4 regions of the uncultured Mailhella sp. genome follow, and region 3 is predicted to be linked to each of the others. Evidence: predicted binding sites of a transcription regulator. Region 3 holds the regulator's gene; each other region holds the start of a gene.
The links. Region 3 encodes sigma-54, which starts transcription at its own class of promoters, with help from an activator protein. Its sites were predicted from a motif close to CTGGCACGGNNNNTGCTT; they were not measured.
Positions count from the first base shown of each region.

Region 1 (3,394 bases), 770 kb from region 3:
GACGTTGGAGCCGTAGCCGGGAGCGGCGAACAGGCCGACGAGAACCGTGCCGAGGAAGCCGCACACGCCGTGGACGGAAACCGCGCCGACGGGGTCGTCGATGTGGAGCTTCTGATCGACGAACAGGATGGAGAACACAACCACGATGCCGCAGATGATGCCGATGAAGATGGAGCCGACGGGGGAGACTTCATAGCAGCCGGCGGTCACGCCCACGAGGCCGGCGAGCACGCCGTTCATGGCCATGGAGGGGTCGGGCTTGCCGGTGATGATCCAGATGGTGACCATGGCGGCGGCAAAGCCGGTGCAGGCGGAGAGGCAGGTGTTCACGGCAATGTAGCCCACGGTGCCGTCGGGAGTGGTGGTGGAGCCGCAGTTGAAGCCGAACCACGCGAACCACAGGATGAACACGCCGAGCGCGACCAGAGGAATGTTGTGACCGGGAATGGCGAGGGACTTGCCGTCGGGGGAGTACTTGCCGATGCGCGGACCCACACAGATGGCGCCGGCGAGACCTATCCAGCCGCCCACGGAATGCACGACCGTGGAACCAGCGAAGTCGATGAAGCCGAGATTTTCAAGCCAGCCCTTGGTGTCGGCGAAGAGGCTGTTCCAGGCCCAGCCGCCGCTGATGGGATAGATGAAGGCGGAAACCAGAATGGAAACCAGAATGTAGGCCTTGAAGTCGGTGCGTTCGGCGATGCAGCCGGACACGATGGTGGCCGAAGTGGCCGCGAACATGGCCTGGAAGAAGAAGAAGGTCCAGGCCCAGCCGCCCTCGGGGGTGGTGGGATCAATGAAGTTCATGCCGAAGGACGGCGAACCGATGAACCCGTTGGACGCGCCGAACATGAGTCCGAAGCCGAGCAGGAAGAACAGGGGCGTGCCCACGCTGAAGTCCACAAAGTTCTTCATGAGGATGTTGCCGGCGTTCTTGGCGCGGGTGAGGCCGCATTCCACGAGGGCGAAGCCCGGCTGCATGAACATGACGAGCATGGCTCCGAGCATGGTCCAGATGATGTTGCCGTCCTGCTGACTCAGAAAGGAAGGGGCGTCTTCGGCCAGAGCCGTATCGGGAGCGAGCAGAGCGCCGAGCGCCAGAGCCGCTGCGGAGAGTCGCAGCACGCGGGTGGTTCGAGGGGAGAAATCTGTACTGTAAATCATGGAAAACCTCCTGGGAGTACCTGGATGGCTTCCTTTGTGCAGAAATCGTGCCAGAATTATTTAATGTTGATATTTCAAACGGATATCGAAATTACGCTATGGTGACCACATTTTTCAGGCATTTTTTTGTATCGAAGAAAAATTTTCCCCGGCGTTCGACGCGGCAAGACATGTGAAAAAAAGATAAAGAATATTGCATGGTTGAAATTTTCACCCGGAACGATACCAAATTGTTTTGATGAAAAAGCGGTCCGACGGGGGGGCGGCGGAGCACGGAAGCGGGCACATGTTTCGCCGGAGGGAGGCGCGCGCATGACGGCGGAACACGAACCGCGCCCGAACGGGAAACGTCGGGCGCGTCGTCGGTCTGAGCGTCCGGCAAAAGAGAGCTGCGGCGGGCCGCGGGGCCCTGCGTTTTCCGGTCTGCGGTATCCGTGATCCAATCCTGTACCGCGGGCGGCCGGACGCAAAAACGCCCGGAACCGCGTTGCGATTCCGGGCGTTGCCGGTGTTTCGGATCAGGCGTCAGGCGTTACGCCCAGTGGACGAGGCCGGAGAGCATGACGTTGTCCAGCGGATCCACGAAGGGCACCACGCGCACGCCGTAGGCGTGCAGACCGTTGCTCTTCGCCTCGCAGGCGGCTTCATACACGAGCTTGCCGTCCGCTTCTCCGGTGAGGGAGAGGTTCACGATCTGCGGCTCTTCGATGAAGTTCATGCCGTCGGTCACGCCGAAGACGAACTGGGCGAGCAGTTCTTCCTTCTTCATGTCGCCGGGGTCCAGGGTGAGCTTCACGGTGAAGGGCTTGCCGCAGTACACGGTGTCGCCGTCGAGGCCGTTGAGTTCGATGGACTGAATGGCCGTGGTGTTGAAGCGGCCGGGAATGCTCTGCAGCCACGCAGCGACGGAGCGGGCCTTGGCCTGACGGTCGGCGTCCATGGCCACGCCGCGGCGGGCGGCGGGCAGATAGATCTTTTCCATGTAGTCGCGCACCATGCGGCGGCAGCCGTACATGGCGGTCAGGCTCTGCAGGGAGTTCTTGGACACGGCAATCCAGCCGTGGGGCAGGGCGTCGGAGTCGCGCTGGAAGAACAGCGGCACGACGTCGTTTTCCAGAATCTGATACAGGCTTTCGGCGTCGTCGTAGTCGTTCTGTTCGGCGGAGAGGGTGGCATAGGTGGCCTTGGGACCGATGGTCCAGCCGTTTTTGCCGTTGTCGCCTTCGACCCACCAGCCGTCGGAGATGCTGAGGTTGATGCCGCCGTTCACCGGCACCTTTTCGCCGCTGGTGCCGCTGGCTTCATGCGGACGGCGGGGCGTGTTGAGCCACACGTCGCAGCCGCGGGAGAGCAGGCGGGAGACTTCGAGGTTGTAGTTTTCCAGGAAGAAGATCTTGCCGTAGAAGCGCGGATCGCGCGACCAGCGCACCACTTCCTCGATGAGCTCTATGCCCTTGCTGTCAGCAGGATGCGCCTTGCCGGCTATGACCAGCACGGTGGGACGGTCGGGATCGTTGAGCAGACGGGCCAGACGGTCGGGATCGGCAAAGAGCATGGTGGCGCGCTTGTAGGGCGCGAAGCGGCGGGCGAAGCCGATGATGAGCGTGTTCTGCGTGAGGGCGGAAAGCCACTTCGTGCGCTCTTCTCCGGAAATGTCGGAGTAGGCGGCGCAGTGCGGCAGGCGTTCGCGCAGCGCATCGATGAGGGCCTGCTTCTGGGCGCGGCGGGCGGCCCAGTATTCGTCGTCCGGGATGGACTGCACCTTTTTCCACGCGGGGTCTTCAGGCTTCATGTCCAGCCATTTGGGTCCGAGGTAGTGGTTCAGCAGCAGGCGGAAGGCGGGGCCCACGTAGGAGGCGGTGTGCACGCCGTTGGTCACGTGACCGATGGGCAGTTCCGCTTCGGTGAAGCCCTTCCAGATGTTGCGCCACATGCGGCGGGAAACCATGCCGTGCATGGCGCTCACGCCGTTGGCCTGAGAGGACATGCGCAGGGCGAGCACGGTCATGTCGAAGTTGTTGGGATCGCCGCCGTCCTGGTGTCCGAGGTTCAGGAAGTCGGCCCATTCAAGGCCGAGCATTTCCGCGTAGGGCTGGAAGTAGCGGGCCATGAGATCCACGGAGAAGCGTTCGTTGCCGGCGTCCACGGGGGTGTGGGTGGTGAACACGCAGGAGCTGCGCACGAGAATCCTGGCTTCGTCGAGGGTGAGGTCGTCGCCCTTCATGTGCTG
Region 1 is NZ_OZ007001.1:1,493,706-1,497,099, reverse strand. Features, by position in the region: gene ABGT79_RS06120 (ammonium transporter) at 1-1,164, opposite strand, end outside; gene glgP (alpha-glucan family phosphorylase) at 1,697-3,394, opposite strand, start outside.
Region 1: the regulator sigma-54 is predicted to act here: its motif matches at 1,201-1,218, upstream of ABGT79_RS06120 (ammonium transporter).

Region 2 (3,394 bases), 850 kb from region 3:
CGGTCACGCGCAGCACGTTGCGGATGCAGCGGGATTCAAAGGCGTTGATCTTTTCTTTAAGAGGAACCACGCTGTTGCGGCGCACGTTGCGGTAGTCGTCCAGCAGGGGAAGGTCCTCTTCCCGCACGGCCGCAGGCGCGGCTTCGGCGGCGCGTCTGCTGAGGCAGGATTCGCGGAACTGCCGGGGCAGACTGTCTTCGGTAATGACGTTGCGGCTTCCGAGCAGCGCCAGACTGCCCTCGATGACGTGCAGAAGCTCGCGGATGTTGCCCGGCCAGGAATAGCCCCAGAACAGCTTCATGACGGAGTCGGAAACGCGCACGCCGGCGGGAGCGTCTTCGGCGCGCTGAAGAAACGAAGCGATGAGCAGCGGAATGTCTTCCAACCGTTCCCGAAGCGGCGGCACGGCAATGCCCACCACGGCGAGGCGGTAATAAAGGTCGTTGCGCAGAATGCCGCGGCTCACGGCCGTGAGCGGGGGCTCGTTCAGAATGCTGATGACCCGGACGTCGACGTCCTTTTCCGAGCTGGCGCCGAGGCGGCGTATTCTTTTTTCCTGAAGCACGCGCAGCAGCTTGGCCTGAAGGCCCAGAGGCATGGAGTTGAGTTCGTCGAGCAGCAGGGTTCCGCCGTCGGCCTTTTCAAAAAGTCCGGGCTTGTCCGCGGCGTCGGTGTAGGCTCCCTTCGAGGTGCCGAACAGTATGCCTTCCAGCAGATTTTCCGGAATGGCCGCGCAGTTGACCGCAATGAACGGATGATTTCTTCGCGGACTTGCCGCATGAATCGCCTGCGCAAACAGTTCCTTGCCCGTGCCGTTCTCTCCCCAGATCATGACCGGAACCGGGCTCTTGGCGGCCACTTTGGCGTCGCTGACGGCTCCGCGCAGGGCCGGATCGTGCCCGATGATGCTCTCGAAGGTGTATCTTGTGCTGTCGCTGGCTGAGGCCGGCGCGCGGGTGTTCATTTTTGCCTCGCCGGTGAGCAGGGCGCTGTCCACCCAGATGGTGAAGGCCAGCACGCCGTCCTTCATGCCGTGATCGAACAGCGGATAGAAGTCCGTGACGGAGGAGAAGAGGGAATTGTTGATGGTCTTGTACCAGTAGGCCTTGCGCAGAAGCGGCTCGCCCCGGTACAGGCATTCCATGGTGGGAATGCGGGCCATGCCGTTGGGCACGTACAGTTCCGTGATGTGCTTGCCCACCACGCCGGACGTGGTGAAGCCGTCCACGCGCGCCTGAATCTCGTTCATGTACACGCAGATGCCTTTGCCGTCCACGATGGCCACGCCTATGCTCATATGATCCCATATGGCCCGCATGGCCGGCGTCATCACGTCGTTCATGCTGACGTCGCTGAAGTTCTTGCTGTCTATGAGCATGCGGAATCCTTTGCTGGAATGCTCTGATAAATTTTTCTCATGTATAGAAAATTTCTTTCTAAAAAGAAAGTTTTTTTAGGTCCGAAAAAAGATTATTCCGGATTTTGCGCGCGGCATGTTTTATAAAAATTAAATATTTCAATAAATTATTTACATTGAGAAAAAGTTGGCACGCTTTGTGCATAGTGTACGGCAACAAGCAAGCAATTTTTTCCTGTCCCCATAAAACATTCCTACAGGAGACCCCTCATGTCTGTCATGCAGTTCACCTCGCCTGCCCCGGTGGAAGGGCAGGGCTACGGCATCAACTGGGATACCGCCGAACAGCGCGTTCAGGAGCTGAAGGACTTCCTGATGACCGCGCCTCAGGTCATGGATCCGGAACGCCTCCGCTGCCTTCTGGACGTGTATGATGAATTCGCCGGCGAATCCACGCTCTACATCCGGGCGAAACTGTTTGAACGCGTGCTCTTGACCAAGAAGATTTTTCTGGACGGCAACCCCATCGTGGGCACGCTTACGGGCATCCGCTGCGGCGTGAATCCGTATCCTGAATGGAACGTGTCCTGGATCAAGGACGAAATGCAGCTCGCCAAGATGACCTCTCTCGGCGAAATGAAGATTCCGCAGGAGACCCAGGATCTGCTCGAAAAGGTGTACAAGAAGTGGAAGAACCGCACCTGCATTGCCCTGAACAACAAGATGTACAAGGACAAGTACGGTGTGAATCCCGCGCAGTATTCCAAGGCCGGCATGTACTACGACAACGTGAGCGTGGCTTCCGGTTCCGGCATCGCCGACTATCCCAAGGCGCTCAACAAGGGCCTGCGCTGGGTGGTGGACGATCTGAAAAAGCGCCTCCTCGACTGCCCCACCACGCTGGAAAACAAGGAAAAGCATGACCTCTACCGCGCCATGATCGTGGCCACGGAAGCCGTCATTGCCCATTCCCACCGCTATGCCGACCTTGCGGAAAAGACGGCCGAAGCCGAAACCGATCCCAAGAACAAGGCCGAACTTCTGGAAATCGCGGAAATCTGCCGTCGCGTGCCCGAATATCCCGCCCGCAACTTCCGTGAAGCCATCCAGTCCTTCTGGTTCATTCACCTCGCCATCGAAGTGGAACAGATGGCCTGCGCCACCTCCCCCGGCCGTTATGGTCAGTACATGTATCCCTTCTACAAGAAGGACATCGACGAAGGAAAGCTGACCCGCGAACAGGTCATCACCCTGCTGAAGTTCCAGTGGATCAAGCACATGGAACTCGGCGAATACCAGGGCGGCTCCTACGCCAAGACGCTTTCCGGCCACACCGGCCAGACCATCACCATCGGCGGCGTGGACGCCTACGGCCGCGACGCCAGCACCGAACTGGAAGAACTGCTGCTGGAAACCCAGATCAGAATGCGCGGCATTCAGCCCACGCTGACCCTGCTCTATCATCCGAAGCTCAAGACTTCCTACATGAACAAGGTGGTGGACTGCATCCGCGGCGGCTCCGGCCAGCCTCAGATTCTCAACAACACCGTGGTCATCGAACGCAATCTCGCCCGCTTCTCTCAGTACGAAGGCGGCATCACGCTCGAAGACGCCCGCAACTGCGGCAACTACGGCTGCGTGTCCACGGGCATCTGCGGCATGGGCAGCTTCATCACGCAGGAAGACCAGCCCTGCCTCGCCAAGGTCGTGGAACTTCTGCTCCACAACGGCAAGGATCCCTCCACCAAGAAGGTGGTGGGCGCGGAAACCGGCGATCCTCGCGAATTCAAGACCTTTGAAGAAGTGTACGACGCCTGCAAGGCGCAGCTCAAGCACCTGTTCACCATTTCCCGCCATCACTCCGATCTCAGCCAGATGGCCCGTCTGCAGGTGGTGCCGAGCATTTTCCGCTCGGTCATGTACGAAGGCTGCGTGGAAAAGGGCATGTGCGAAGAAGCCGGCGGCACCAAGTATCCGCAGGTGAACCCCATCATGACCGCGGGCATAGACGCCGCCAACTCGCTGCTCGCCATCAAG
Region 2 is NZ_OZ007001.1:1,566,699-1,570,092, reverse strand. Features, by position in the region: gene ABGT79_RS06455 (sigma 54-interacting transcriptional regulator) at 1-1,378, opposite strand, end outside; gene ABGT79_RS06450 (glycyl radical protein) at 1,628-3,394, shown strand, end outside.
Region 2: the regulator sigma-54 is predicted to act here: its motif matches at 1,545-1,562, upstream of ABGT79_RS06450 (glycyl radical protein).

Region 3 (3,394 bases):
AGCCTCTGCTGACCGTCGATGAGCTCCCAGCTCTCGGAACCGTCTTTTTGTTTCAGGCTTTTGACGATGACGGGCTGCAGAAAATAGGACTCGTGTTCTTTGCCGCTTTTGGCAAAGTCCGCAATGTCCTGTAAAAGCGCGTCCACATGCGTGTCCGTCCAGCGGTAGCCGCGCTGATAGCTTTTGACGAGGAAGGTTTTGTTTTTCAGGGCTTCTTCCAGGGAAAGGACGGCGTCATCCATGTGTACGTTCCCAGAGGCGGGCGGGCAAGATTACGATTTGCGGAAAGGAGGAAGGGACGGAATTTTTGAACGATGCTAGCACCTGGGACTTGCAGGTTCAAGGGCCCCTGGGCGCAACGAGAGTTTTTTCGTGTCGGCAAGAGGCAAAAAGCGGCCGTGAATCAGAGAAAGGGGCGTTTTCATGTTTCGCGGCTCTGCGTGCGCCAAGTGCTGCCGGAAGCGTGAAAAAAAACGCGCCCTCGTGTCGGAAACACGGGGCGCGCCATGCCTTCTGCCTTTTTGAGCCGTAGAAGCGACGGCCCCTGGAGGGCGAAAGTTGAAAACGGAAATCGTGCCGCGATTGTTCCGCACCGGACGGGATGGGGCGACGCTGGTGACGTTCGCGGGCGACTTTTACAGATGCTTCTTTCTGCGCGACGATGACGGAATGCCGAGTTCTTCGCGGTACTTGGCCACGGTGCGGCGGGCGATTTTGACGCCGAGGCCCTCGTTGAGGCGGGAGCTGATGTCTTCATCGGACAGGGGATGGGACTGGTCTTCGCCGTCGATGAGGGCGCGGATGCGGGCCTTGACGCTTTCGGAGCCCACCTGACTGCCGTCGCTGGAGGAGAGGGCGCTGTTGAAAAAGTATTTGAGCTCGAAGATGCCGTGGGGGGTGCCCACATACTTGTTGGTGGTGATGCGGCTTATGCTGGATTCGCTGCGGCCGATGTCTTCGGCGATGTCCTTGAGCACCAGAGGCTTGAGCTTGTACACGCCGTATTCAAAGAAGTCGTGCTGATGCTTCACGATGCTTTCCATCACCTGATAGAGGGTGCGCTGCCGCTCTTCGAGGCTGCGGATGATCCACACGGCCGAGCGCAGTCGGTCGTTCATGTAGTCCTTTTCCTCGCTGGAGCGGTTTTTCTCGGCGAGCTCTTCGGAGAGGGGGGAAAGCTGGAGGTGGGGCAGGTCTTCGTCGTTCATGAGGATGACGAATTCTCCGTTCACCTTGCGCACGAAGATGTCGGGGCTGACGTAGCAGGGCGTGCTGCTGCCGAGGCTGCCGCCGGGGCGGGGTTCCAGGCTCTGGATGATGCCTATGTATTCCTTGAGGGTGTCGAGGTCGATGTGAAAATGGCGCAACAGCGGCTTATAGCGCTGTTTTTCAAGGTCTTCGAGGTGATTTTGAACGAGATCGACGAGGATGGGGTCACGATCGTCGCGTCGGGCGTGCAGCTGGATGAGCAGACATTCGGAAAGGGAACGCGCGGCCACGCCGACGGGATCGAAATTCTGGATGGCGGAGAGCACGGGCGGCACTTCGGAGGGATCCGCGCCGGCGAGGGAGGCGATTTCTTCGTCGGTGGCGGTGAGGTAGCCGGTTTCGTCGAGGTTGCCGATGATGCACTCGCCGATGGACTTCTGTTTTTCGGTGAGGGGGGAGAGCAGAAGCTGTCCCATGAGATGGGCTTCGAGGTTGGGTTCGGCGGAGTGGCAGGCTTCGAGGGGATTGCCGTCCTCTTCGGCGGCCTCGAATTCCTGCTGAGCCACGCGCGACTGACTGGAAAATTCGCCGAGATATTCTTCCCATTCGGCGCTGCGGGCCACTTCTTCCTGAGGCCAGGGGCTGTCCTGTTCGGCGCTTTTGCGGGAATCGGCCGCGGCGTCGGGAGCGGAGGAGGCGGCGTTGTCGGTTTCGCGCTCCTCAAGGAAGGGATTTTCCAGCAGTTCCCGCTGCACCGCTTCCACCAGTTCCTGACGGGAGAACAGAAGCAGGGAAATGGCCTGCTTGAGCATGGGCGTCATGTGGAGCTGCTGGCTCAGTTTGAACTGCTGTTTGATTTCAAAGGCCATAATTTCTCCTGGTGACGGTTGAAAGGGGAGGCACGGTCGACAAAAACGCGGCACGGAGCGGTAATTCCGTGCCGCGACAGGTTTCAGCGGAGTTCTTCGGAAGCCACGTCGGCCAGACGGCGGACGGCGCGACGCACGAAGTCTTCGTCTTCGCCTTCCACCATGACGCGGCAGAGGTTTTCGGTGCCGGAGTAGCGCAGCAGCACGCGGCCGTGAGTGCCGAGCTTTTCTTCGATGTCCTTCTGGGCGGCCATGAGCTTTTCGCACTTTTCAAAGGGAATCTTGCGGGAAATGCTCACGTTGATGAGCTTTTGCGGATAGAGCTTGAGACGGTCGGCCAGTTCGGAGAGGGGACGTCCGGTTTCGCGCATGATGCGCAGAATCTGGAGAGCGGCGAGCAGACCGTCGCCGGTGGTGCCGTATTCGCGGAAAATGAGGTGTCCCGACTGTTCGCCGCCGAGCATGGCGTTGTGCTGACGCATGGCTTCGATGACGTAGCGGTCGCCCACCTTGGTGCGCAGGAGCTGGCCGCCGCGTTCCTTCATGAACACTTCGAGGGCCATGTTGCTCATGACAGTGCCCACGAGAATGTTCTTGTTGAGCTTGCCCTTTTTCATGAGGTCGTCGGCGCAGATGGCCATGATCTGATCGCCGTCGAGCAGACGTCCCTTTTCATCGACCACGAGGAGGCGGTCGGCGTCGCCGTCGAGGGCGAGACCGACGTCGGCGCGCACTTCGCGCACCTTGGCCTGAAGGTTTTCGGGATGGAGCGAGCCGCACTGATAGTTGATGTTCAAACCGTCGGGCGAGGTGCCGAGGCGGAAGACTTCGGCGCCGAGTTCCTCAAGGGCGAGGGGTGCGACCTTGTAGTTGGCGCCGTTGGCGCAGTCGATGACCACGCGCAGGCCGTCGAGGGTGAGCTGCTGGGGAAAGCTGCTCTTGAGATACACGATGTAGCGGCCCGAGGCGTCCACGATGCGGTAGGCGCGGCCCACCTTGTTGGAGGCGGGGTAGTCCCATTCGTAGTCCTTGTCGAGGATGAGCTCGGACATCTTGTCTTCGACCTCGTCGGGAAGCTTGAAGCCTTCGCGGTCGAAGAACTTGATGCCGTTGTCGTGATAGGGATTGTGCGAGGCGGAAATGACCACGCCGAAGTCGGCGCGCATGTTGCGGGTGAGGAAGGCGATGGCGGGAGTGGGCAGGGGGCCCACCTGATACACGTCCATGCCGGAGGCGCACAGGCCCGCGGTGAGCGCGGATTCAAACATGTAGCCGGAGAGACGGGTGTCCTTGCCGATGATGACCTTGCGGCGGCA
Region 3 is NZ_OZ007001.1:719,080-722,473, reverse strand. Features, by position in the region: gene ABGT79_RS02820 (DUF262 domain-containing protein) at 1-242, opposite strand, end outside; gene rpoN (RNA polymerase factor sigma-54) at 636-2,078, opposite strand; gene glmM (phosphoglucosamine mutase) at 2,162-3,394, opposite strand, start outside.

Region 4 (3,394 bases), 670 kb from region 3:
GCCATGCTGCTGACGCAGGTCATGAACAACGGCGCCGTGGGCGTGGTGCTCATGCCCGTCATCTACAGCTTCAGCCAGGCCACCGGCATGGCTCCCGAAATTCCGCTCATCATGGTGGTCATGTGCGTGCACTTCGCCTTCCTCACCCCCGCCGCCAGCGCCAGCGCCGCCCTGCTGCACGGCAACGAATGGAGCAACACCGCCGTCATCTGGAAAACCGCGCCCATCGCCATCATAGGGGCCTACCTTTCCACCGCCGTAGTCACCATGCTTCTCGGTCCCGTGCTCTTCTAGCCTCACGCCTGCCGCGTCATGCCGGACAGCGCGCCTCCAACGGGGAACCTCCCCATTTCCCATCGGCGGAGGCCGCAAGGTCCGTCCGCTTCCGGCCTCCGCCGCTTCGACCGGAACACTCTCCCGGCCGTCCTCCGAAGCGCGCAAAAGACGCGCGGCGACTTCCGTCACCGCGCGTCTTCCAGAGGAGGACTCAGGTCCTTTCTTTTTCCGTTTTCCGTTCCCGTTTACGTCGGAAAATCTACAGCGCCGCCTTGCCCGACTCGCCCGTGCGGATGCGTATGACGTTGTCCACGGGCAGAATGAATATCTTGCCGTCGCCGACGGCTCCGGTGCGGGCGTGTTCCAGAATGATCTTGACGGCGTCGTCCACCTTTTCCTCTTCCATCACGATTTCCAGCATCATTTTGGAGCGGAAGTCCACTTCCATGCGCTGCGAACGATAAATTTCGGTATGGCCGCGCTGACGTCCGAATCCGCGCACTTCCATGAGCGTGGCGCCGCCTATGCCTATGGAGCTCAAGGCTTCCTTCACGCGGTCCACGGTTTCCAGTCTAAGAATAACCTGCAGCTTTTTCAGGGAATTTTCTTTCTGCATGACAGTATCCTCATCAGTCGGTAGTTATATCTGGTAGCCGGATTCGGAATGTTCCGAAATGTCGAGACCCGTCACTTCCTTGTCCAGCGGCACGCGCAGGCCAACGAGCATGTCGGTGAGTCTGAGCAGCACGTAGCTGACCGGGAAGCAGAAGCCCACCGTGGCGATGACGGACACGAACTGCACCCAGAGCTGATACGGATTGCCGTACAGAAGTCCGTCCACGCCGTTGACGTCGGCACAGGCGAACACACCCGTAAGCAGTGCGCCGAGCACGCCGCCCACGCCGTGAATGCCCACGACGTCGAGAGCGTCATCATAGTTGAAAAGTCTCTTGAGGAAAATACCGCCGTAGCAGACCGCGCCGCCGAGCAGACCGATGATGATGGCCGCCCAGGGTTCCACGAAGCCGGCGCCGGGAGTGATGGCCACAAGGCCCGCCACCGCGCCGGAAGCCGCGCCGAGCACGGTGAAGTGACCGGTGTGCCAGCGTTCCACGGCGAGCCAGCCGAGGATGGCGCAGCCGGCGGAAAGATGCGTGGTGACCAGAGCGTTGGCGGCAAGACCGTTGGCCGCAAGCGCGCTGCCCGCGTTGAAGCCGAACCAGCCGAACCAGAGCAGCCCCGCTCCGAGCACGGTCATGGGAATGTTGTGAGGCAGACCGGCTCTGCGGCCCATGGTGGAACGCTTGCCGAGCACGATGGCGGCGGCGAGAGCGGCCGAACCGGAACTCATGTGCACCACCGCGCCGCCGGCGAAGTCAAGAGCGCCCATCTGCATGAGCCAGCCGCCGCCCCACACCCAGTGGGCCATGGGGCAGTACACCACGAGCAGCCACAGCGTGGAGAAGAGCAGCATGGCCTGAAAGTGAATGCGTTCGGCGTACGCGCCGGAAATGAGCGCGGGCGTGAGCGCGGCGAACATGCACTGGAAGGCCATGAAGGCAAGCGCAGGAATGGAGCCACCGTTGAGAGGCTCCTTGCCCACGCCGAAGAGCATGATGTTTTCAAAACCGCCGATAAGGCCGTGAATGTCGGGACCGAAGGCTAGCGTGTAGCCTACGATGGGCCAGACCAGCGCGCCTACGCCGAGAAGAACAAAGCTGTGCATGGTGGTGGAAAGCACGTTGCGCGAAGCCACGAGTCCGCCGTAGAACAGAGCGAGTGCCGGCACCATAAGCATGACCAGCATGGCGCTGATAAGAACAAAACCGGTATCAGCAGCGTTCATAGATATTTCCTCCTTCATCCAGAACGTCAGATTCTGTTCTTGACGATGCATAAACCGTGCCAACTCACCAAAAATAATTCAACGAGGTAAAATAACTGACATCTTCCTCAAAACGCCGATTGCCGCATTGATACAATAACGTTTCGGCACGATCCTGTTTCCCGCCGGTCGTCCTCCCACGCATTTTTGCGCCAGAAAATATTTTCTCCAACATTTTCAATAGGAAAGGCTTTATAATATTTTTTTGTATCAATCCAAGAATAACGATGAATCCTTTTCGTACCCCGCCGCCTCAAAAACAGCGGCCTCCGGGGTCACAGCAGACGCGGGCGGCTCTCGACTGCGCCAAAATCCGCAGTCGGAGGTCGAAATCTTTTCCGAAAGAAACGGCCTCATCACCTCAAGCGGTCTTCAGGGAGAAACGCCGGGCCAGCCTTCAGGGAGGCAGCGCAGAGCCGACCGGAGTCAGGGCAGCCGAAGCAAAGGCCGGCCGCCGGAGGGCGTACCGGAGCTCTCCACGGTTTCAGCAGCACGACGAACCGTCGGACGCCGCGCCTGTCCCTGAAAGGACGCCCGCCGAAGCCGGAGCAGCATCATCCGCCGCGCCGGAGCGACGCCTACAGCCCCAAAGGCAGGACGACCGACTCCTCTCAGAAGCCGGAGCGCCCAAACGACGGCGCAAAAAAACGGGACGCTCCGGCAAACGAAGCATCCCGCGGATGAAAAACAATTGAGAGAGTCGGCGCGCCGTTTCGGCGTCGCCTAGTGCATGGAGCAGGCTTCCAGCGCCTTGTCCAGCGTGGCGGTGTGATCGCGCAGGCGACCGTAGGCAAAAAAGTACCGATGCAGCGTCCACGCCTCAAGATCAAGGATGTCGAGCTTGCCTTCGCTCTGATCGCAGAGAAAGGGACGGAGCGCCTCCACCACTTCGGCGTCGGGAAACACCTCGCCTTCGTAGCTGATGCGCAGAAGATCGCCCTTCAACTCCACGGCGTCGGGAATGTACCAGTCTTCAAGCACGGCGCGCACGGCGCGATAGGTTTCCTCCGTGGCGGGATTCAGGGCCCCGTAGGCCTTCACGAGCACAGGTCTCATAGCTGCTCCGTATCCGCCTTTCCGCAGAGAAAGGCGTTCAGACTGAAACGCCGCGCCCGGAAGAACCGGACGCGGCGCAATGTTCACACTTCAGCGTCGAAGCGCAGAGTCTTCCGCCTTTCGCGATGCCGGACCGCGGGGCGCGAAGACGCGCCGGACGACTTCAACATCGACGAA
Region 4 is NZ_OZ007001.1:1,384,615-1,388,008, forward strand. Features, by position in the region: gene ABGT79_RS05675 (SLC13 family permease) at 1-294, shown strand, start outside; gene ABGT79_RS05680 (P-II family nitrogen regulator) at 536-892, opposite strand; gene ABGT79_RS05685 (ammonium transporter) at 917-2,122, opposite strand; gene ABGT79_RS05690 (hypothetical protein) at 2,885-3,217, opposite strand.
Region 4: the regulator sigma-54 is predicted to act here: its motif matches at 2,168-2,185, upstream of ABGT79_RS05685 (ammonium transporter).